DNA from 3 places in the Shewanella sp. CAL98-MNA-CIBAN-0140 genome. Region 3 is predicted to be linked to each of the others. Evidence: predicted binding sites of a transcription regulator. Region 3 holds the regulator's gene; each other region holds the start of a gene.
What was found. Region 3 encodes MetJ, which represses methionine synthesis genes. Its sites were predicted from a motif close to TAGACGTCTAGACGTCTA; they were not measured.
Positions count from the first base shown of each region.

Region 1: metF (methylenetetrahydrofolate reductase) is a predicted target of MetJ. The motif match lies at 1,289-1,306, and genes of this name have one in related genera.
Region 2: metK (methionine adenosyltransferase) is a predicted target of MetJ. The motif match lies at 6,804-6,821, and genes of this name have one in related genera.

Region 1 is NZ_JBEOPI010000055.1:624-8,684, forward strand. It holds gene AAEY93_RS19280 (VOC family protein) at 387-872, shown strand; gene metF (methylenetetrahydrofolate reductase) at 1,370-2,254, shown strand; gene AAEY93_RS19290 (c-type cytochrome) at 2,469-3,056, shown strand; gene AAEY93_RS19295 (c-type cytochrome) at 3,067-4,185, shown strand; gene AAEY93_RS19300 (cysteine-rich CWC family protein) at 4,438-4,716, shown strand; gene AAEY93_RS19305 (cupin domain-containing protein) at 4,736-5,101, shown strand; gene AAEY93_RS19310 (hypothetical protein) at 5,323-5,496, shown strand; gene AAEY93_RS19315 (alanine/glycine:cation symporter family protein) at 6,059-7,423, shown strand; gene AAEY93_RS19320 (hypothetical protein) at 7,544-7,942, shown strand.
Region 2 is NZ_JBEOPI010000038.1:1,062-9,122, forward strand. It holds gene AAEY93_RS16735 (DUF5610 domain-containing protein) at 1-115, shown strand, start outside; gene AAEY93_RS16740 (ferredoxin--NADP reductase) at 160-909, shown strand; gene AAEY93_RS16745 (Dyp-type peroxidase) at 1,203-2,141, shown strand; gene argR (transcriptional regulator ArgR) at 2,205-2,675, opposite strand; gene AAEY93_RS16755 (META domain-containing protein) at 2,871-3,359, opposite strand; gene AAEY93_RS16760 (hypothetical protein) at 3,482-3,700, shown strand; gene AAEY93_RS16765 (GNAT family N-acetyltransferase) at 3,704-4,270, shown strand; gene AAEY93_RS16770 (hypothetical protein) at 4,504-4,860, shown strand; gene AAEY93_RS16775 (GNAT family N-acetyltransferase) at 4,880-5,488, opposite strand; gene metK (methionine adenosyltransferase) at 5,622-6,773, opposite strand; gene tkt (transketolase) at 7,547-8,061, shown strand, end outside.
Region 3 is NZ_JBEOPI010000053.1:522-8,582, reverse strand. It holds gene AAEY93_RS19120 (tetrathionate reductase family octaheme c-type cytochrome) at 1-289, opposite strand, end outside; gene AAEY93_RS19115 (DUF3373 domain-containing protein) at 346-2,058, opposite strand; gene AAEY93_RS19110 (c-type cytochrome) at 2,209-2,538, opposite strand; gene AAEY93_RS19105 (sulfite exporter TauE/SafE family protein) at 2,856-3,602, opposite strand; gene metJ (met regulon transcriptional regulator MetJ) at 3,678-3,992, opposite strand; gene metB (cystathionine gamma-synthase) at 4,202-5,371, shown strand; gene AAEY93_RS19090 (bifunctional aspartate kinase/homoserine dehydrogenase II) at 5,524-7,917, shown strand.

The sequences.
Region 1 (8,061 bases), on a different contig from region 3:
CCCTAAAGCATATGAGCCTCTCACCAATCAAGAGACAACATTAGCTTATTTGACCAAGTAAATATGCCTGCTGACAATTAGTTAGGTTCATCAAACTCCCTGCACTGCCTCTGCACTTACCAGCCATTTATAAAACCCGTTACTGCATTTCTACCTGATTGATCTCAAGCTTTATTGCTGTGCTGGACTTGTCTAATTGTCTCAGGCTGAGCCATTGCTTGATTAACTTCTATTTTTTCAACTAACCAAAAAATCATAAATTAAAATCATAAGTTAAAATTATTAATTTAATAATATTTGATAATTTTTATTTATGCCTCGTTCGCCGTAAGATTACTCCATCGAAACAAATGACGAATTAATAAATAGTTTTTTAGGAGTAAGTTATGAAAATGAATCACGTAGGTTTGATGGTTGGCGACATGGATAAAGCGGTTGAGTTTTACACTAAAGCGCTGGGTCTAAAAGTGGTAATGGGTAACACTAAGGTTCAAGAAGAACGTGAAACTGCGATTGGCAGAATGTGTGTGGCCGTTTTTGGTGAAGGCTTTAAAGGCTTTAACATTGCACACTTAGTCACGACTGACGGTATTGGTGTTGAGATGTTTGAAATGAAAGATCGTCAAGAACGTCATGAAGTTGATTTCACCCGTATTGGTATCTTCCACTTTTGTTTGCAAACAGATGACTTTGAAGGTGCAATTGCACGTACTGTGCAATATGGCGGTAAAGCACGTATGGATATCACGCGCTACCACCCAGAAGACGACAACAATCTAACCCAAATGGTGTACTTAGAAGACCCGTTTGGCAACTTGTTTGAACTTTACTCGCACACCTATGAAGAAACTTACTCCACTGATTACGAGTAATTTCTTAAGGTTATCCGCACTGCTTAAAAGCTACCTAAAGGGTGGCTTTTTTATGCCTGACGATAAATTTTCTCGGCTGCGTTGGTTCATTGTCAACTTACAAACTCAGTTCATGTTAACCCATCAAACAAGTGGTAAAGCTTGATCAAGGTAATGCTTAGCTTCTCATCAATCGCATACGAAACTTCCTTGATGTTAGCCCCTTAGTATTAGTCCCTTAGTATTAGTCCCATGGTATTAGTCCCATGGTAGTTCTTCATGGTGTCATAAAGACTTGCCGACACACACCGATGTCTGCGTAACCCACTTAGTTAGCGCTATCTGTATTGCCTGCAATTTAGGCGTAGACTTAAATTGACCGCATTGATGGTTTTTTAGCTTGACTTAGAATACAGTTAAACTAGTATATGGACATACAGACGTCCAAACGGCTAAATAATGTAAGTTTGCTGATTGGTATAGACTCCGAAGTTTTACAGAAGTTGAAGGAACACATTATGGCTTTTCATCATGCACAACATGCCCAATCGTTAAACCAGAGCTTGTCTGAGCTAAATGATATTAATGTGTCTTTTGAGTTTTTTCCGCCTTCAACGCCAGCGATGGAAGAGATCTTGTGGAACTCTATTCGTCGCTTAGAACCGTTAAACCCTAAATTTGTGTCAGTAACTTATGGTGCCAATTCAGGCGTCCGCGACCGAACTCATAGCGTGATTGAGCGTATCCAGAAAGAAACCAACTTAGTTGCCGCGCCGCATTTAACTTTGGTTGATGCCAGTGATGAAGAGTTAGTTGAATTGGCGAAACATTATTGGAAATCTGGCATTAAAGATATTGTTGCCTTGCGGGGGGACTTACCTGATGGCAGTCCAAAACCAACGCGTTTTGCTAATGATTTAGTGCGCTTATTACGCTCTGTTGCAGACTTTGATATTTCGGTTGCTGCTTATCCAGAAGTGCATCCCGATGCGCGTAATGCTCAAGCTGATTTAATCCACTTAAAAAAGAAAATTGATGCTGGCGCCAACCGTGCGATTACCCAGTTTTTCTTCGATGTTGAATCTTATTTGCGTTTTCGCGATCGCTGCGTCACGGCTGGCATTGATGTGGAGATTATCCCGGGGATATTACCTGTGACTAACTTTAAGCAGACCAAGCGTTTTGCTGATATGACTAACGTGGCCATTCCGCATTGGTTACACCGCCAGTTTGAAGGCCTCGATGACGATGCTGCAACGCGTCAGCTTGTCGGGGCTAATGTTGCGATTGATATGGTGAAAGTGTTGTCTCGTGAAGGGGTTAAAGATTTTCATTTTTACACCCTAAACCGCGCTGAGTTAACTTATGCTATTTGCCATACCTTGGGTGTGCGTCCGAAGTAACAGAGTGTAGCGTTTACTCAAATTACCCCCCGTTAATGGTCTCATTAGCGGGTTTTTTGTTTAATATTAACGGTTTTTTGTTTAAATATTAGACGTTTGCCGTATTCTTTTTTCAATTTTTTTGGCCTATGGTGGTATGACAATAATTAATGACTAAAGAGGTGTGATGATGAAAACATCCTTTTACGTGCTCAGTGTGTTGGCTGGCATAACGATGGTTAATGTTATGCAAGCTCAAGCCGCAGAAACATCTTCCCCACAACAAGCTATTCCGGCAGTCGCGCAGTTGTGTGCATCCTGCCATGGCGCTCAAGGTCAAGGCATCGATATTATCGGCCCTCGTTTAGCGGGGTTGTCGGCTGAATATATTAGCAATCAACTGAAGTTATTCCACGCAAATAAACGTCAAAATCCGATCATGTTAGCCATGGCTGCGACGGTGCAGGGCGACAATATCGCCGTGGTAGCAGATTATTTTAGTCACCAGCCAGTGGATGAGATCCAGCTGCAATTTCGTGGTGATAAGGTGGCCATTAGCGATCCTTTTGAAGCAATAGCCTTTCAAGGTGATTGGTCGCGGACTATTCCGGCTTGTACCAGTTGTCATGGTCCATCGGGAGTGGGTGGCGGGCAATTCCCTCGCTTAGCCGGTCAGCAAGCCAGTTACCTTAAAACCCAGCTATTAGCCTGGCAAGATGGCACTCGCAGTGGCGATGTAGACAATATGATGGGCAATATTGCCTTGAAATTAACCGCAGCCGAAATTGATGGTTTATCTCAATATTTTGCCAATTTAAAATAAGGACATGGCTATGAAATTATTATTGCTAATGACCGTTGGTGTCCTGTTTAGTGTGCCTTTACAGGCCAATGAGCTGTCTACCGATCCTGCGCCCAAGCTGACAGTAAAAGCTACTGAGGCCACAACCACATTGCCCGATCGTCAAACTGCCTTGCCATCGGTAGACAAAAAATCGGCTGATATCTATCTACAACCTGCGCCATTAACTGATATTCCTGCAGGTGATTTTGGTGACAAAGTTCGACTGGGTTACCAATTGTTTGTTAATACTCAGCAACTGCGCGATAAGTACGTTGGCAATCAACTTAATTGTGTTAATTGTCATATGAATGCAGGGCAACAAGCTAATTCATCGCCATTATGGGCGGCCTATTTTGCGTATCCTGCTTATCGTAAGAAAAATGATAAGGTAAACAGTTTTCAAGAACGTATTCAAGGCTGTTTTACTTACTCGATGAATGGTAAAGCGCCAGCATCTGGTTCGCCCGAATTAGTGGCAATATCTGCTTATTCGTACTGGCTCGGTATGAGTGGATTAATGCAACAATATAACCTCAGTGGCCCTGTGCCTGAATTGTCTGATGCTGAGCTGGTTAAAGGCGCTAAGCGGGATGATTTTCCTATGCCAGCCTCCATCACTAAACATCTAGATATCACAGCGTTAAGCCAGCTACCTGGGCGTGGTTTTCCTAAAGCACCTCAACCAGAATTAGCTTATTCTCCAGAACGCGGCGTGGCAGTATATCAAGCACATTGCCAAGCATGTCATGGTGGCGATGGCCAAGGACAAATAATTGCAGGTGTTGCAGCATTACCACCATTATGGGGCCCTCAAAGTTTTAATTGGGGGGCCGGCATGCATAGGGTCAATACCGCTGCTGATTTTATTTATGAAAATATGCCTTTGGGTAAAAGTGTGCAACTCACTGTTCAGCAAGCTTGGGATGTAGCCGCCTATGTTAATTCGTTTGATCGGCCACAAGATCCTCGTTTTGACGGCGATGTGAGCAAAACGCAAGCTACTTACCATAAGCATCAGGGGTTTTACGGTCAATCCGTTGCAGGTAAGCCTGTTTTGGGGACTGAGTCGTATCCTGTTTTTCCGCTTAAAAAGAGTCTTACACCTTGATATTAGTTGTTCGTAAGCTTTGAGCTATATAGGCTTTAATTTATATAAGCTTTGATTTATATAAACTTTGATTTACAAACAATGAATCGCTGTAAATGATGCCCATTGAGTTAACGCTTGGTGGGTATTTTTGTAGGTATTCAATTTATTTACTCTAATGTCATGCCCATAGCGCTTATTGAGCATAATGATGCTAAATGTCATTATAGTCACTCTACCTACTCATTTATTCTCACCATCATAGGCAGGGCGATGACATTACTAATACCCACAGCGCAGACTTGTCCATTATGCCAGCAAACCAATGGCTGTGCGATGGAGCAAGGATTAGACATCAATGCTTGTTGGTGTGCTAAGCAAGCGCAGCATGTGCCATCTGTCATTGCGCAGTATAAAGCAACATCCACTTTGCCTACTTTAGCGGATAACCAATGTATTTGTCAGTCATGTATGGCTAAGCTGGTGCAACAATTCAATATCGATCCCGTCGAAACTTACTTGCCATCGCAATCGCCAGAACCAGAATCATAACTCATTAGGGGAAGCCGCTATGCAAGCAAAAGTCATCAACTTCAACGATAAGTTTAACCAGTTTAGCCAACATTGGTCGCCACGTGTTATTGCACAATTGAATGATTATCAATTTAAATTAGTCAAGGTGGCGGGTGAGTTTGTTTGGCATAAACATCTTGATACTGACGAAGTATTTATAGTGATTGAGGGGACCTTGCATATTGCTTTTCGTGACAAGGATATTACGCTTCAGGCAGGTGAGATGGTGGTTGTTCCCAAAGGTGTTGAGCATAAACCTATGGCGAATGATGAATGTAAAATCATGATTATTGAACCTCAAGGTGTGGTCAATACGGGCGAGGTTAAAAGCGATCTTACTGGGTTAAATGATCAGTGGATATAGTGGTGGCTGGCGCGGATCATTTAAGACGCTTCTTAGCCAATACAATCGCACTTTTAGTATTACTCGTTGCAGGAACTTAAGCGGCTTGTTTAATGATATAGTACTGTTAAATCGGTGTTAATTTTTGTTGTTAGCCTGCTGTTAGTCGGTATACTGAGATTATTAGTTTTTGGCGAAGCCTTAAAGACTGACCTATATCTTATGTACACCAGTGGATATTAATGCTGAGAAAAACGCTCGTTATCGCCGCGGCTATTATTGCGATACCTTTTGTTGTCGCGCTATTTATTCAAAAAGATTATTTAGTCACCCGCACTCTTACCATAGATAGGCCGATTGCTGAGGTTTTTGATTATGTTAACTATCTAAAAAACCAAGATAACGTTAGCAAGTAGGCGCAAAAGGATCTCGATATGGTGAAAAGCTATCGTGGTACGGATGCGACAGTGGTTTTTGTATCAGCCTAGGCAAGTGAAAATCCCAATGTAGGTTTGGGCGAGCAACAAATTATCGCCATAGATGAAGGTAAACGTATCGACTTTGAATGACGGTTTTTTTCACCCTTTGAAGCGACTAAACCTGCTTATATGACCACCGAAGCCGTTAACACTAATCAAACAAAAGTTAATTGGGGTTTTAGTGGTCATTGTGCTTATTCAACAAAGGTAATGTTTTTATTTGTCGACGTTGACACCTTGATAAGTGCTGATGTAAAGCAAGGTCTGGATACGTTAAACGTCGTTCTAGAACAATAAACTATTTATGTTGATCATAGCCAGATGTCGCTACAGCGTTGTTAAGTTAACGATGATTACTACCTGTGCATGCACAGTTGCTATGGTTAACTAATATAGGGGTCATCTAAAGGTTATTATATTCCAACGCAATTGAGCCGTTTAAAAAACAATAATAATGACAACTTTCGACATAAGTCGTTACTCAATAAGAGGTTTTTACATGGAAGCAGTTACACAATTTGTCAGTATGATTAATAGTATCGTATGGGGTGTTCCCATGCTGGTTATGATTTTAGGCGTCGGGTTGTTTTTGTCGATTGGGCTAAAGTTTATGCCTATTTTGAAGCTAAACCGAGGCTTTAAATTATTATGGTCGGGTCGTCAGGTCACTGATGAAACTGAAAAAGGGGATGTTAGCCCGTTTAACGCGTTAATGACGTCTTTATCTGCGACCATCGGAACCGGTAATATTGCCGGTGTGGCCACGGCCATTTTTATTGGTGGTCCAGGGGCATTATTTTGGATGTGGTGTACAGCGCTTGTCGGGATGGCGACCAAGTTTTCGGAAGCGGTACTGGCGGTGAAATTTCGTGAGACAGACGCTAATGGTAACCACGTTGGCGGTCCGATGTACTACATTAAAAATGGCTTAGGCAGTAAGTGGGCTTGGTTAGGTACTGCATTTGCCATTTTTGGATCTATTGCTGGTTTTGGTATTGGTAATACCGTACAAGCTAACTCTGTTGCCGATGCCATGAGCAGCAACTTTGGCGTACCTAATTGGGTCACAGGCGTGGTGTTGATGGTGCTGGTTGGTGCGGTGTTAATGGGCGGTATTAAGCGCATTGCTGAAGTGGCCGGTAAGCTGGTGCCCTTGATGACAGTGTTTTATATCACCGCGGGTTTAGCGGTATTGATTGTGAATGCTGATCAAGTACCGGCGGCATTTTTATTAATTATACACAGTGCGTTTAATCCAGTCGCGGCTCAAGGTGGTTTTGCGGGGGCGGCTGTGTGGGCTGCGATCCGTTTTGGTGTGGCTCGAGGCGTGTTTTCAAATGAGGCAGGCTTGGGTAGTGCGCCAATTGCTCATGCCGCTGCACAAACCAATAACCCAGTAAAGCAAGGCTTAGTGGCGATGTTAGGCACCTTTATTGACACGCTTATTGTGTGTTCAATTACCGGTTTGGCAATTATAGTCTCTGGTGCGTGGACCTCTGGTGAAAACGGCGCGGCATTGACTTCACTTGCTTTTTCTCATGCATTGCCCATGGGTAATTACATTGTGGCAATCGCATTGGCTGTGTTTGCTTTTACCACTATTCTAGGGTGGAGTTTTTACAGCGAAAAGTGTGTTCAGTACCTTTTAGGTGATAAAGCGATAAAACCATTTCGTCTTCTTTGGACCTTAGTTGTGCCATTAGGCGCCGTCAGCTCATTAGAGTTTATTTGGCTACTAGCCGATACATTGAATGCGATGATGGCGATCCCCAACTTAATTGCGCTAGTGTTATTAAGCCCGGTCGTGTTTGGCTTAACCCGTGAGTATTTTATTAAGCAACGTGGATTAAAAGCCAAAGCCTAGATGTTGAAAATAGTTCGGCAAAATAGCTGCGCTATCTAGTTCGTTAATCTAGTTTAACAATAGTGACTATGAGCATGTTCATCAGCACATTGATGAGTATGCTTTTTAAAAAGGATTTTTATGAGGCAGATTGTTTTTACGGTATCAAGTGCTGCAATGTTGATCGCGGTGCTAGTGTCGGGTTGCTCTAACCTGTCACTGCGAACCAATGCGGGTACACTTGCTTTAGGCAACGCTACGATAGCAGGGGTTGATACCTATACCTCTACAGAAATATCCAGGTTCAAAGCGCAGTTTCTTGGCGATGTGACCACTTCATATTGTGAAATTTCATCGAATCCTGAGAAGTTAGATGATCTCCCAAGTACGTCTTCAATGATTAAGTCACTCAAATTACAAGTGACCCAACGAGGCGGTAATGCCATTGTGTTGAAGCAATGCGGCAAAGTTAATTACCCATCTTGTGCTGTTTATTTAGAGTGTAACGGCGAGGCGTATGTCATCGACCGTGGTTTTTAGCGCGATGAGTTTTTAACGTTTATTACAGCCATGCAATAGGCGTTAGTTCAACCTTTACTAAGTGCTCTTTGTTTAACAGGCTAAGTGCGACTATGTCACATTTAGCCTGTTAGATTTCC
Region 2 (8,061 bases), on a different contig from region 3:
CGATATTGCTGCTGGTGTTGATAAAACATATGAGCTGATACAGCAAGGGTTAGCGCAATTTAGACAGGATAAGTCGACTAAAGATGGATCACAAAGCGTGACTCAAGCTACTTAGTCTCTTATGATTAAGATAGGCTTTCAGCGATAAGGATAGTGACTATGTGGACAACGGGTAAGGTAATTGAGCGCATTGATTGGAATGATAAATTATTCTCATTGCGCATCAAAGCCGATGTCGAACCTTTTATCGCAGGTCAGTTTATTAAGCTCAGCCAAATGCGTGATGAAAAGCGTGTCGCGCGGGCGTATTCACTGGTAAATTCTCCAGGTACGGATTATGTCGAAGTGCTGGCGGTGTCGGTAGAGGATGGGCAATTATCTCCAGATCTAAAAGCATTAAACCCAGGAGACACCATTGAAGTGACGCCCAAAGCGACTGGATTTATGACCTTAGATGAAGTGCCTAACGGCGTATTGCAAGGCAAACATTTGTGGTTCTTTGCTACCGGTACCGCTGTGGGTCCTTTTATCTCTATGCTGGCAACGGCAGAACCTTGGCAACGCTTTGAAAAAGTCGTATTAGTTTATGGTGTCAGGTTCGCTGAAGATTTAGCTTATTTAGCAACCATTAACCAGTTTATTGAACAACATCCACAGCAGTTTGTGTTTATTCCGATTGTGACCCGTGAAGACTATCCTGAAGGGTTATCGTGTCGCATTCCTGATGGCATTAGCAGCGGATTAATTGAACAAAAAGCGGGGTTAGGGATTAATGCAGAACATTCTCAAGTGATGATCTGTGGTAACCCAGGGATGATAAGTGACGCTCAAATAGCCCTAGTAGATAAAGGATTAGCCAAAAATCTTCGACGTGCTCCTGGGCAAATAACGGTCGAAAAATATTGGTAATAGTATCGTAAATGAGAATGCAGTGGTGGCCCTGCTCGCCATATTCACAGACAGTATGATAATAATTGTAATGAATGATCAACCTCTTACCTGACCCAATATGAGTACAATATCGATTACAAATCAGCTAAATGTGAGTACACTTCGGGTAATGTATATTGAATTAAGATAAGCTATTAATTAGCGGAATTGATAAAAGAAGCTATTGGTTATCTAATGACTACTTAATTACATCAAAGCGTTAAGTTATAACCATTTAGGCCGACATAAAGTATTAAGGTAGATGAGTTAATATGGGTAACCAAGTTATGCCTCGTGAACAGTTAGGGATTTGCGCAGAAGGGAATTTACACAGTGTGTACTTGATGTTTAATGCCAATGACGGTGTTGAAGATCAACTACGTCCGTCCATTGCTAATGTGGCGCAATACATTTACGAACTCACGGATCAGTATGCAGACAGTGCTTTTAATGGCTTTGTGGGTATTGGGGCCAATTTTTGGGATACTTTTTATCCAGAAGCTCGTCCAGCATTGTTGAAACCTTTTCCTGCAATGAATGACGGTAATCGTGATGCTCCCGCGATGGAATATGATCTGTTTGTTCATATCCGTTGCGATCGTTATGATATTTTGCATCTTGTTGCTAATGAAATTAATCAAATGTTTGAGGATTTGGTTGAGTTAGTCGATGAAGAGCGCGGTTTTCGATTTATGGACAGTCGTGATTTAACCGGCTTTGTTGATGGTACTGAAAACCCTAAAGGGCGCCATCGTCAACAAGTTGCGCTCGTCGGTGATGAAGATCAAGACTTTGTATCTGGTAGTTATCTACATGTGCAAAAATACATGCATAACTTAAGTAAATGGCATCGTTTACCACTTAAAAAACAAGAAGATATTTTTGGTCGAACCAAAGTTGATGATATTGAGTACGAGTCAGAAGATAAGCCATTAACCAGCCATACGAAACGAGTCAATTTAAAGGACCCACAGGGTAACGCATTAGAGATTTTACGCCAAAGCATGCCATATGGTTCGATTAGAGAACAAGGGCTAATGTTTCTTTCTGTATGCCGTACACCTGATAACTTCGAAAAAATGCTCCGCAGTATGGTGCACGGTGATGGTCATGGAAATCATGATCATCTAATGTCGTTTACTAAAGCGTTGACTGGGTCGTCATTTTTTGTACCATCACTGGATTTTTTAACTCAATTTGATGATGTGTAAACGCCGATCCTAGGCAATAAAAAAGCAATGCCATGGCATTGCTTTTTTATTGGAACGGTTTTTTTATTCACTATAGTTGAATAAGGATCTAACCGTTTCGAGAGTATCATCAATAGTTTTTATGCTTGCTGGGCAAATAAAAATAGTATCATCGCCGGCAATGGTACCTAATATGCCTTCTGGTTTGCCTATTGAATCGAGCAAACGTGCAATTAATTGCGCTGCACCTGGGCTGGTTCTTACCACAATCATGGCTTGGTTATGGTCAACATCCAGTACTAAATTCTTAACTGGACTACCCGCAGTCGGAACGCCTAGCTCGGCAGGGAGGCAATACACCATCTCTTGCTTAGCATTTCGAGTTCGCACAGCACCAAACTTGCTGAGCATGCGAGAGACCTTAGATTGATTAATATTACCGAATCCTTCGGCTTGAAGCGCAATAACAATCTCGCTTTGGCTTCCAAAACGTTCTTCTTTCAGAATCGCCTTAAAAGTTCGAACGAGCTCATCCTGATTTCTTGTCGCTGGCATAGTGATAATTCATCTTATAGTTGTTATTCAAAAAACTAGCATATTTTGAATATATTGGCTTGTTAAGTCAAGAAAGAATCAGATTTATTGAATAAAAATTCATTTTACAGTGGAACTTTAAGCTGACACTTGGGTGAGTAATAAGTCTACCGACTTAAGTGAATAATTCACAGTATTGAGGTTATAAACTATAAATTAATAGGGTGCAGTATTTAAAGAGGCTTTATCGGACGACTCGTTATATAACGATTCTTTGTATAACGATCGTGGCGATGATTGTTTTGTTAGTACCAATAGCGTATCACCCTTTTCAGACAGCAGATTGAGTTTGCCTTTTGAGAAATCAATCTGTTGTACCTGTGCAATAGCGTGCATCAAATCCGCTTCTTGGGCCATTAAACTATCTACACAAGCTTTCATAGTTGAACCCGACGGTGCCATTTGGAGTCGATTTCCTTGTTGATCGTAATGACCAAAAAATTGATTACAGCTGTTATTGCCGCTTAACTCACCATTTTGGGCAAAAACTAATTTTGCTGGGCTATTATTAATGGTAGGAGTATCAAGGACGACTTCTACATGCCAAGTACCAATTAATTGTTCATTTGAGACAATTTGAGTGTGGTTTTGACAAGCACTAAGGCCTAAAAATATAACGGTGGCGCCAAGAATATGCTTTATCATGCGAAGAGAGTTCCAAATACGAAAAAATTGCCGTTATTCTACTACTTGAAGGTGAGTAAGAGCGTAAATAATTGTAATTTTTCGGATTAATGAACATTATTTAACGTATTAAAGAGTCTAAAATGATCAAATTACTCAAAGTGTTGCATATCGTTGGTTTAATCATGTTGCTGGTGGGCGTAGGATTATATTGGCAAAGTGATATAGGCCAGCAAGTCAGTGGTATATTAGTCATTGCCTTACTTATTGGTGTGGGGACATTAATTATGTCTCCGCTGCCTGTTGCGCTAGTGATAGAATGGTCTAAGAAACAATCTCCCAATTTAGGGTCAAAGGAATAATCATTGTCATTTATTATCCGTAAGGCGTTATTAACCGATGTTGCTGCTATTGTGCAGTTAGAACGTGCTCATGTAGATGATGAGTTGCTAGGTTCAAATAACCAACTTCATGCTCATTCACTCAGCAAAGGCGAGGTGATACAGCTTATCAATCAGCATTGGTTTATCGTGGCAGAAGAGCAAGAGCAAATCATTGGTTATGTGATGGCAGCCAAATGGTCCTTTCTTTCCGCGCAACCATTGTATCGCCATATTATTCAAAAAATTAAGTTTACCGATTTAGAGGGACAAACTTTATCGACCACTAATTCATGCCAATATGGGCCGGTTTGGATCCAAGAATCAAAACGTGGCAAAGGAGTATTTTCGGCGTTAGTCACTGAATTAAAAAAACAAGTAAGCAATACCTTTCCATTTATGATTACGTATGTCGCCGCAGACAATGCGCGTTCATTAGCCGCACATCAACAAAAAGCGGCGATGACAGAGATTGATCAATTTAGTTTTGAACAACGTGATTATTGTTTACTGGCCACTGCCACTGCCACTGCCACGGTAAATGGTATCTGATCAATTGTGTCGTTAAGGTGGTTATTTAACGTCAAGGCGGTATAAGGGATATATCGATAAAAACCGATTTATTTCAAGTCTGCAATATCAAACTGGCCATTGGCTTTGCTAACAAGGGACATTGACGTGTTAGTTGTGGCCCTATTGTCAGTCAATGCAACACCGATAGCAGGACAAAGAGTTGTTTGATTATCGTTTGCTATCCCGAGCTGAGGTTATTTATTAGGAATATTATGAGTACTGACTTTGAAACCCTTTTTTTACCTTACCTTGGCTTAAGGTTATCGGCGTTTGACAATATGAAGCTGATTGCTGCGGTATTGACTGACGCGAGTGAGACGTTTGAGTGTGTTGCAGCTGATTTACAAGATGAAGATGATCCACAGTTGCAGCCGTCGGGATATTTTGTGTGCTGGCAACAAACGTGGTTATTTTGTGGGGTAACCAATGATTACCATGCAGCGATTACATTGTTTACCCAAGTCGAGCGGATTAATAAGGCGTCAATTTGTGTCAAAGTGGTGCCAGTAATGACCATGCCGCAAGTATCGTTTATGTGTGTTGAAACGGCTCATTTTGATCATTGTTAATGAGCCTATCACCCCGTATTTATGGCGCTGTCACTTCAGCGTCATGGAGTTGCATTATCACTAATGGCCGTTGCTCACTGTGATATCGATGATATAACTGCATTATCTCTGCCGGTAACCTAGCAAACGCACTCGGGTCTATCACCATAAAGTGCTGCCGTTGATATAAGCCAATTAACCAGGGGTGGGCAAATAAGAAGCAATGTCTACTCGTTAATTTGGGCGCGATAAATTGCAATAACTGACTTGAAAGTTGTTGGCCACGATAGTGAGGATGGACTAATAATCCACTTATCAATTGATATTGGCCTATCGGTTTAATTCTTATTGCGGCAACGATTGTTTGCTGATTTAAGTCTGTGCTATCTGTGCCAGAAGAGTGTAGGTGATGAATCACTGCAACCGCTTCTTTTTGGGCTAATCGAGCATAAGGCATATGCTGACGATAAAATAATTTGAGTGCAGACCACGCTTTTATAGCAGAAAGTTTACTGGCACAGTGCTTGATAGCCGTGAGTTCAATCGCAGTCGGATTAGTTGCTCTTGGGTTAACCGCAATGGATTTAGTCGCAACAGATGGCTGGTGGTTTGCCGTTATCTTTGTGTCTAGCCAAGTGGGGTGATACATAACGTGAGCCATTTGTGAGATCAAATAATAGTCTAATAAATCAGATAAAATAAAACCGCCAATGGCGGTTTTATTTTTGATATCGTTTTGCTTAGCCTAAAGTCGCTAGGCTAAGACGATATGCGTTTCTTCATTATAGCCCAGCATCAGCCCGAAGGATTTCAGCTTTATCTGTCGCTTCCCAAGGGAATATATCGCGACCGAAATGACCATAAGCAGCGGTTTGTTGGTAGATTGGACGTGCCAAATCTAGCATTGCCGTTAAGCCATATGGACGTAACTCAAAGTGTTGACGAATCAATTTGATTAACACTTCTTCAGACACTTTACCGGTACCGAATGTTTCAATACTGATAGATGTTGGCTCTGCCACACCAATGGCGTAAGACACTTGAAGTTCACAGCGATCAGCAAGGCCAGCCGCAACAATGTTTTTAGCCACATAACGTGCAGCGTAAGCGGCACTTCGATCTACTTTAGATGGGTCTTTACCAGAGAATGCTCCGCCGCCATGACGGGCCATTCCGCCGTAAGTATCTACGATAATCTTACGTCCGGTTAAACCACAATCACCAACAGGTCCACCAATTACAAAGCGACCGGTAGGATTAATAAAGTATTTAGTGTCTTTATTTAACCATTGTGCCGGTAATACAGGCTTGATGATGGTTTCCATTACCGCTTCAATCAAATCAGCTTGTTTCACGTCTTCACGATGTTGCGTTGACAATACAATCGCATCGATACCGATGATTTTGCCATCGTCATAGGCAAACGTTACTTGGCTTTTCGCATCTGGGCGTAACCAAGGTAGGGTGCCATCTTTACGCACTTCAGACTGACGCTTAACTAATTTGTGCGCGTAAGTGATAGGTGCAGGCATCAATACATCGGTTTCATTGCTGGCATAGCCAAACATTAAGCCCTGGTCACCCGCGCCTTGTTCAGCCGGATCTGAGCGATCAACACCTTGATTAATGTCTGGTGACTGTTTGCCAATGGCGTTCAGTACAGCACATGAATCTGCATCAAAACCCATATCCGAATTGGTGTAACCGATTTCGCGCACGGTTTTACGGGTAATTTCTTCAATATCTACCCAAGCAGAAGTGGTGACTTCGCCGCCCACTAATACCATACCGGTTTTAACATATGTTTCGCACGCAACACGAGCTTTTGGATCTTGCTCAAGTATTGCGTCTAATACCGCATCAGAAATCTGATCGGCGATTTTATCTGGATGACCTTCTGAGACAGACTCAGAGGTAAACAAGTGCTTTGCCATAATAGGAAAATCTCGTTGGTTGCATTTGAATATACGTCTAGACGTCTATTTTAGTCGAAATCGAATCTGATAACACCCCCCCTATACGAATTTAACTTTATAATTGTGCAGTGATGCATGAATATTTTATATTCAAAATAACTATTTTTAGCTTCGTTGCTAATTAACTAATTGATTATAAATAATTTTAGATGTTTTTATGGTTTTTTATAATCACTTTAGTGCCAAAAATTGAACAATATCAGGGTTGATTATTAGGCTTTAAATGGCGATATAAGGTTATGTTTGACTGATATGGCGCTGTTTTCAAGCTTGACTGTCAATAAATAATGACTTAGCTCATCAATGCCCTTCATTGGTATTTGAGCATATGGCTAGGTACTAGGTCGCTTCGCTGCTTGATGCTATAAAATCTTAGCAGCGAAGCGGTCCCTATTCCTGAGATGACAAGCGGTGACGAGCGATATCAAGAGATGATAAGCCACGAGCCTAGGTGCTAGACCGCTCTATCCGTGAGCGCAGCGTTCGCTTGTTATCTCTTGTTATCGTTTCTGAAGCTGTCCCTAGTAGGACAGAGTCCGCTCCTAGCAGCCGCAGGCGCTCTATTCCTAGACCCTTGAACTGGGTCAATTCTGGACATGCACAATCCTGTCTTTCGAGGTCGTTTGGGTATAAATATGCAATGTGAGAAATTTTAATTTGCGTCACATCGCCTAGTAGGGGAAAATATGACTTCACAATTGTCAGCTACTCACAAACAAGCAGGAGAGAGCATGTCATCTCGTAAAGTACTCGCTAACGCCATTCGCGCCCTAAGTATGGATGCGGTTCAAAAAGCCAATTCTGGTCATCCAGGTGCCCCTATGGGTATGGCTGATATTGCCGAAGTGCTATGGAATGATTTTCTAAAGCACAATCCAACTAATCCTAACTGGGTCGATCGCGATCGTTTTGTACTATCAAACGGTCATGGCTCTATGCTTATATACTCTTTACTGCATTTATCGGGTTATGAATTGCCAATTGAAGAGCTAAAACAATTCCGTCAATTACATTCAAAAACCCCTGGTCATCCAGAATATGGTTACACCCCTGGCATTGAAACCACAACCGGTCCTTTAGGCGCGGGGCTCAGTAATGCTGTTGGTATGGCAATTGCTGAAAAAACCTTAGCGGCTCAGTTTAATCGCCCAGGCCACGAGATTGTTGATCACTTTACCTACTGTTTCTTAGGCGATGGTTGTTTAATGGAAGGTATTTCTCACGAAGCCAGTTCATTAGCGGGCAC
Region 3 (8,061 bases):
GACAACTGGTGCAGCGCGGTTCATTACCCGCTATCGACACACAAAAATTGTTGATGCTGTTTTTCTTTCCTCTCTTAACGGTGCGACCAGGTAATTCTTGTTCCAATTCCCAAGTCCAATGTGAAGACTTCATAAACTCTTCAGCATGTTCTTTATGGCATGTTAAGCATTGTGTCGTCACTTCAGGGCCATTGGCAAAAGGCCCTTTCAGCGCCTCTTTATGGTCAAATGCAGCCTGCGCGCTACTGCTTAATAACAGTAATACAGCCAGTGCTGATAATAGTTTCATGATGTTTATCCTTACCCCTGAGCTTGTGCTCAGGGGGGCCAAGTTAGAGATTTAAGTTAGAAGTTAATCGTTAGTGAAGCATTAACGTCATAGGCGGTGTCGACCACTGGCAGCATGGAGTAAGCGTTACCGGCAATCACATCGTCAACTTTCAGAGGTGAACCTACTGGTGAGCCACTTCCGGTATATTCATAGTCGTAATACAAACCGGCTAACTTGATAAACATTTTTGGATTAATATCAAAGATATAATAGGCTTCGGCAACATGACCACGGGTGGCTAACTTACTGCCAATAGGGTCATCTTGAGCTTGGGTGAAGGGACTCCAGTATTTAGAACCGTAGTTATACTCCAAGCCGAATTTACCGTATGGTGCAGGTATTTGCATACCCACATAAATGCCATAGCCATCTTTGGTGTCACTATCAACCGTTTCTTTTGGTACCATAATAATTTCTGTACCCGTGCTGTTAAGTTCTGCTTCAAATACTGCATCGCTTAACATGCCACCGAACAAACCTGCATTACCGTTAGGTTCTGCACGAGTCCAACCGAGTGAAGCAAACACTTTCATGTCGTCATCGGATTCATAGGCATAACCTAATCCACCTAAATATATATCTCCAATTACACCACTAGGCTGTACTCGGGTGACGAAGTTAAAGTTGTCAAACTTTTGCATGTCTTGATACATGGTTGGGGCAAAGATACCCGCGAGTTGAGTTGGGAATGCCATGGTGCCTGTGAAGCCATCATTGACATCTTTAGCGCCGAATAAAGTGAACTGCAAGAAGTGGTTACCGTCGTTGATAACGTCGATATTAAAACCACCGAGGTGAGTGTCTTTGGTGATGATGTCACCAAACAATTCGCCATTGCCGTATTGCGACTCAAAGCCTTGACCATAGCAAAAACGCACGGTTTGGCCTTCAATGCCGGTGATATCACCCAGATTGTAACCTAAGGTTAGGCCATCGAAGTTGAAATTGACTAAGTGACCTGATGGCGTGCCGCCTCTGAGTTCATTTTCACGATAATGACTTGGTGGGCCGTACGTTGAGGGGCGACGTCCGATAGAAAGGTACGTGCCGCTACCGTTAATGTCTTTCCAGTTAAAATAGGCGCGTTCTACTTTTAATTCATCACCACTGGTGCTGCCGCTACTGGTGCCGTCCATGGTGAATGAGTTCCACGAGTCAAACACTTTAACCCCGCTAGAGTCTCCCCAGCTCTTAAACATGGTCAAGCGTCCGGCAAAGCTGACGTTATCCCATACTTTGGCATTAATGTTTAGGCGCAACCGCGTGGTATAAAATATATCGTTATCAATATCTTGTTGAGTTTTTTGACCTAACAGCATTGGCATAACGCCATTTAGCGCACCGCTTTGAAACGCGCTGGCTAAATCAGGGTTAGCCATCATCATTTGGCCTAATGGTGAAGTGGCACTATTAGGATCGCCAAATACTCCTGACATGGCTTTAGCGCCAAAGTCAGAAAAATTGACATTCATGGCTGGGTTCCAAGTGACATTTTGATAATGTAATGAATGTGCTTTGGTTCTAAAATCACCTGTGATTGCGACTCTATCTAAGGCAGTATGACGCTCGGTTTTGTCAACCCGCGAGCTTAAGTAGTCAAGATCATCGGTAACGCTAGCAAGCTGTTGTTTCAGGTCGGCAATTTTTTGTGAATCAGTGTCTGCCGCTAGACTTGCACTACTCATAAAAAGAGCGTTGGCAACTAATATTGAGATGAGAGTTCTCATGGTATTTCTCCCCGTTAATTGCCAAATGGTCAGTTCAATTTGGCAATTTTTTGGTGTAAGTTTCCCTGAGGCTAAGCCCCACTATTTTTTTCGGTTTGTTTATTGGCTGATATTTTCGCTTAGGACGAAAAGGTGCTCAGCATTGATGATTTAACCGCAGGTTGCTGGTTGGTCTGAATCAGCTGCGTGATCATACAAAAACTGTTGAATGTCTTTCAGGTCTTTTTCTGATAAGGCTTCAAAAATGGCGGGTTTAGCTTTGTGCATATCACGGGTAAAAAATCGATCCCACTGGCTCATGGTTTTTGTCATTGGAGTGAGTTCTACGCCTTCACTATTGACACTGTGGCACGCTTTACATTCTTTTTTGTACAGGTGTTTGCCTTTTTTAGGGTTACCACCATCGGCTGCCATTACTTGGCTACCGAGTGATAATGCAATGGCGATTGCGATACCAACTTTAACGTATGTGTTCATCATTTTATCCTCTATAGAGCTTTTTTATGGTTGAAGCATTAGCAACATGTGATCATTTCTTTGCTGTAAAGAATGTTACCTAAAAATAGGTATTGTTAATTTGAAGTAGATCATATTCATGAGAAAAATCTAATTGAAAAAAAGTTAATTGAAAGAAATCTAATGAACAACTGTGATGCAGATCTATTGTGCAGAGGATAAAATTTTGTTAGGTAACATGGTACTAGGTAGTGATAGATGTTCGGCCACATATAAGAATGTGTTGTTGTTTATGTCTGAATCGTATGCGATAAAAAAAAGGGGCTGTTAATAGGCAGAGATTAATTAGCAGAGATTAATGTGTTGACCGACATGATGACCAATATTGTTGCGCTAATGCTACATAATATTAATGTCGCCATACGGGTTTTTTCTTTATCGATGCGGCCAATTAATCGGCCAGCGACAAGGTAGCCCGCAATCACTGAAGGCAATAACAACAGTGATAACCATAAGTGCTTGAGCTCAACTAAGCCAACAACAGCTAGAATAGCTAGCGCAATTAATGAGCTAAAGACAAAGAAGGCTGATAATGCGGCTCGAAATTGACTGGCATCTTTGCCTGCAAGCAATATAGCCATTGGTGGACCTCCAATGGCAGCGATATTAGCAAATATGCCCGAAAATACCCCGGCGATAAATAAACTGCTGCGATTTATTGGTGCGGTAACGCGATAGGTACTCAGGATCACGGCAATAAACACAATAGCCGCAATAATTAAGCCTAATATGGGTTGGGGCGCAAACAATAATAATCCAGCACCTAAGAATCCCCCAGGAATACGGCCTAATAGCGCATATTGCAGACCATTAAACTGTAAGTGTCCGCGCTCTCGAAAAAGTGTCATGGCAGAGATAGCAAAACCCATGGCAATAATGGGCACTGGGACTAATTGAGGATTAACAATGTACAGCAGCGGGCTGGCAACAACGGCTAACCCAAAACCAATTAAGCTTTGGGTTAGTGCGCCAAAAAACACGATAACTGATGCCAGTATCAAGGTTGTTGGATCGATAAATGGCATCATAAATTCTCGTTAACAACATCACTGCTTCTTAAAAGGGCAGTTTAACAGTTTGTGAGGTAATCACTAACCAGTGAATTATTCGAGCTCTTCCCACTCGATCCCCATATCATCCATTAATTTTTTCGCTTCACTTGGAATGCTGTCAGGTTGATCTTTTGATAAATCAATATCATAAGGCAAAGGTTGACCTGTGTACGCATGCAAAAATGCTTCGCACAGCAGTTCACTGTTGGTTGCATGACGCAGATTGTTTATCTGGCGTCTGGTACGCTCATCTGTCAGTATTTTTAGTACTTTTAGAGGTATAGAAACTGTTATCTTTTTTACTTGTTCACTTTTTTTGCCGTGTTCGGCATATGGGCTGATATATTCGCCATTCCATTCAGTCATTAACTTACCCTTAACGATAAATACGGTGCAGATTTTAAACCGTTACACTCTCTAGTCAAATTATTGCGAATATTTAATCTCGATGCAAATAGATTTCTTGATGTTTAGACGTCTAAGCGTCTATTTTTGTTGACGGATGAAGATCTCTTCGGTAGATTTAGACGTCTAGACATCTCTTTGTGTGTTTGTGACATTTTTAGGAGTCAATTATGACTAAGCATCAAAGCGCCACATTGGCCGTTCGCCAGGGTATTGAAACAGACACACAGCATGGCGCCATAGTGCCCCCAATTTATTTATCAACCAATTATTCCTTCGATGGTCACAACAATCCGCGCGAGTTTGATTACAGCCGATCGGGTAATCCGACCCGCTGTATTTTAGGTGAAGCGCTGGCCAAACTTGAGCAAGGCGCTACAGGTGTAGTGACCTGTACTGGCATGGCCGCCATTACCTTAGTGACTAGCTTACTTGGTCCAGATGATTTATTAGTGGTGCCGCATGATTGTTATGGTGGTAGTTATCGCCTATTTACGCATTTGGCTAAAAAAGGTCAATTTAAGTTGTTGGTTGTTGATCAAACTGATGCACAAGCATTGAACCAAGCCATTGCCCAAAAACCGAAAATGGTCTGGTTAGAAACGCCATCGAATCCACTGCTGCGGGTGGTCGATATTAGTGCTATTAGCCGAGCCTGCCATGACGTCGGTGCGTTAGTGGCGGTAGATAACACCTTTTTATCGCCAATATTACAACAACCCTTGTTATTGGGTGCTGACATCGTTATTCACTCAACCACTAAATACATTAATGGTCACAGTGATGTGGTGGGTGGCGCTGTGGTGGCTAAAGATGCTGAAGTGGGTGAATTATTGCATTGGTGGTCAAATACGTTAGGGTTAACGGGATCTGCTTTTGACAGTTACTTAACCTTGCGTGGCTTGCGCACTTTAGCGGTGCGAATTCGTGAGCATCAGCGTAATGCGCAAAAAATTGTTGCGTTATTGAGTGCCAGTGCTGTGGTGTCCAAGGTGTATTATCCGGGATTAAAAGACCATCCTGGTCACGACATTGCGGCAAAACAACAACAAGGCTTTGGCGCGATGTTAAGCTTTGAGTTGTTCGGTGGTGAAGCTGAAGTGGAGGCATTTTTACAGGCATTATCCCTGTTTAGTATTGCGGAAAGTTTAGGCGGAGTGGAAAGCTTAGTCGCTGTTCCGGCCACGATGACCCACAGAGCTATGGACCCACAAGCAAGGAAAGAGGCTGGTATTAAAGAGACTTTATTGAGATTATCGGTTGGCATTGAAGATGCTGAGGACCTTGTGGCCGACATTAAAGCTGGCTTAGCTGCTGTTAACGCGATTAAATCAGCTTAATTTGGCTTAAATTAGCTTAATTCGAGTTTAAGTTAGCTGTGGTTTTGCCCAAATTAAGTAAAATAGTAAAAATATGCACTTGCAACACTATTCATTTCAAAATAGAAGTCTAGCAGTCGCAACACAAGTCGTAGTTGTTTAAGGAGTCAGTAATGGCGCGAAGTCATTTACACAAGTTTGGTGGTTCAAGTTTAGCGGATGCAGATTGCTATCGCCGTGTTGCACATATTCTTCTTACACATGGTCAAAGTGATGATTTAGTGGTGGTATCCGCCGCCGGAAAAACGACTAACTTTTTATACAAATTACTCAGCCTGCGTGACAGTAGTCAATTGTGGCAAGAGCAACTACAAATTCTGATTAGCTATCAACAAACGTTAATTGAACAATTATTATCCAATGAACAAGCGCGAGACTTGCGCGAACGTTTGTCTTCTGACCAATCTCAGTTAGTCAGTCTGTTATCCTTAGAGCAACGCAATGATTACCAATTTAATCAAGTGGTGAGTTTTGGTGAACGTTGGTCCGCGCGCCTGATGGCGGCTTTGTTACGAGAAATGGGGGTGGCAGCCAATCATGTTGATGCTTGCTCTATTCTTGTCGCTGAGGAAGGGGCTGTACCTAATATTTTAGTGCCGCAGTCGCGTCAGAAAGTTCAAGCCTTATTGGCGCAGCATCCACAACAACGTTTAGTTATTACCGGTTTTATATGTGCTAATCGTCAGGGTGATACCTTATTATTAGGCCGTAATGGTTCAGACTTTAGTGCGACCTTGATTGCCAGTTTAGCCGACATAGAAAGAGTGACAATTTGGACTGATGTTGAAGGGGTATTTAATGCTGACCCGAACAAAATTAATGACGCAAAATTACTAAAGAGTATGTCATTAGCGGAAGCGGATCGCTTAGCGCGATTAGGTTCGCCAGTATTGCATTCTCGTACCTTACAGCCATTGTTTAATACGGCAGTGAGTTTAGCTGTACGCTCTAGTTATGCCTCACACACAGATTTTACCTTAATTGCGCCACTGAGTTCATCAGCGAGCGCACCGGTAATCACCAACTTAAATGAAGTGCTGTTGTTTAGTTTTAAAATGAACTCAGATATTGAGCCATTACTGACGATTTTAGATAAAGCAGGCATCACGCCGTTAGCTTATTGGTCGTTGGCACAGCATAAGTTTGAACTCGCCCTTACTCTTGAAAGCCAGAAACAAGTGCAATCTTTGCTTACTCGGTACCGCAGTGAATTTGCGATTGAAGAATTGAGTACCCAAACTGATTTAGGCCTGGTGGCGTTAGTCAGTGCTGATGCTCACCACTTTAGACGCAGTTTTGCCCGACTACTGAGTCGTGATGCGAAACCTATTTATCAAGATGCGTTAAGTTTAGTGACCTTAGTGCCGCAAGCTCAAGTGAGTTTATTAACCCAGAAAATACATCGCCGTTGTGCCGGTCCAAGAATGCGCATTGGGGTGTTATTGCTTGGGGTGGGTAATATCGGTGAGGCGTGGATTGATTTATTTAAACGGGCTAGCCCAACATTAAATAGTGAACTTGAAGCCTCTGTTGAGTTAGTGGGTCTAGTGGGCTCGAAAAAAGCGTTAATCTCCAATGACGGTATTAACCTTGAACGGTGGCAACTCGATTATCAACAGCAAGGCATTGAATGGGATTATGACAAACTGTTTGAGCAGTTAGCACTATTATCATGCGATGAAATTGTTGCATTAGATATCAGTGCTAGTGCCGCCTTAACCTTACAATATCCACAGCTGTTTGCCCATGGTATCCATGTGGTGAGTGCCAATAAATTAGCCGGTTCTGGGCCATTGCCATTTTATCGTGAATTAAAGCAGCAATTAAGTAATCGTCGATTATTTTGGCGTTATAACGCCAGTTGTGGTGCAGGTTTACCTATTCAGCATGCGTTAAATGACTTACGCAATAGTGGCGACACTGTTGAGGCCGTTGGTGGTATCTTTTCTGGCACCTTGTGTTGGTTGTTTGAAAATTATGATGGCACTAAACCCTTTTCTGAATTAGTGCTTCAAGCTCGCAGTTTAGGGATTACCGAGCCGGATCCCCGTGATGACTTATCGGGCCGTGACATGCAACGGAAACTGCTTATTTTGGCCCGAGAAATAGGCTTGGCGGTAGAGTTAGACTACATTAGCCTTAGTTCTTTGGTGCCTAAAGCATTAGCTGAGTTGTCACTTGAGGATTTTTTGGATCGTATCAGCGAGTTAGATGATGATTTATTGCAACAATATGTAGCCGCTGCCGAGCAAAACAAGGTACTGCGTTATGTGGCTTCACTGGATAAGGTCGAAGGCAAACTACAAGCGGAAGTAGGCTTACAATGGGTTGATAGCAATCATCCTTACGCTAACTTAACCCCAGGTGATAATGTGTTTGTTATTCGCAGTGCATTTTATCAAGGTAACCCTTTGATTATCCGCGGTCCAGGGGCTGGGCGTGAGGTGACTGCAGCGGCGGTACAGTCGGATTTGGTGCATATTTGCAAAGACCTTTTGCAAGAGTAGGTTTGTTGAGGAAGACCATTGTTAATGGTCTTTTTTTGTCATTCTTTATGATTTAGCTTTGATGGCCTGCGGCCACTAACGTCGTGGCCCTTCGCCCTATCTTATTACAAAGAGTGAAAATGCTAACGCTTCTGATAGGCAAAA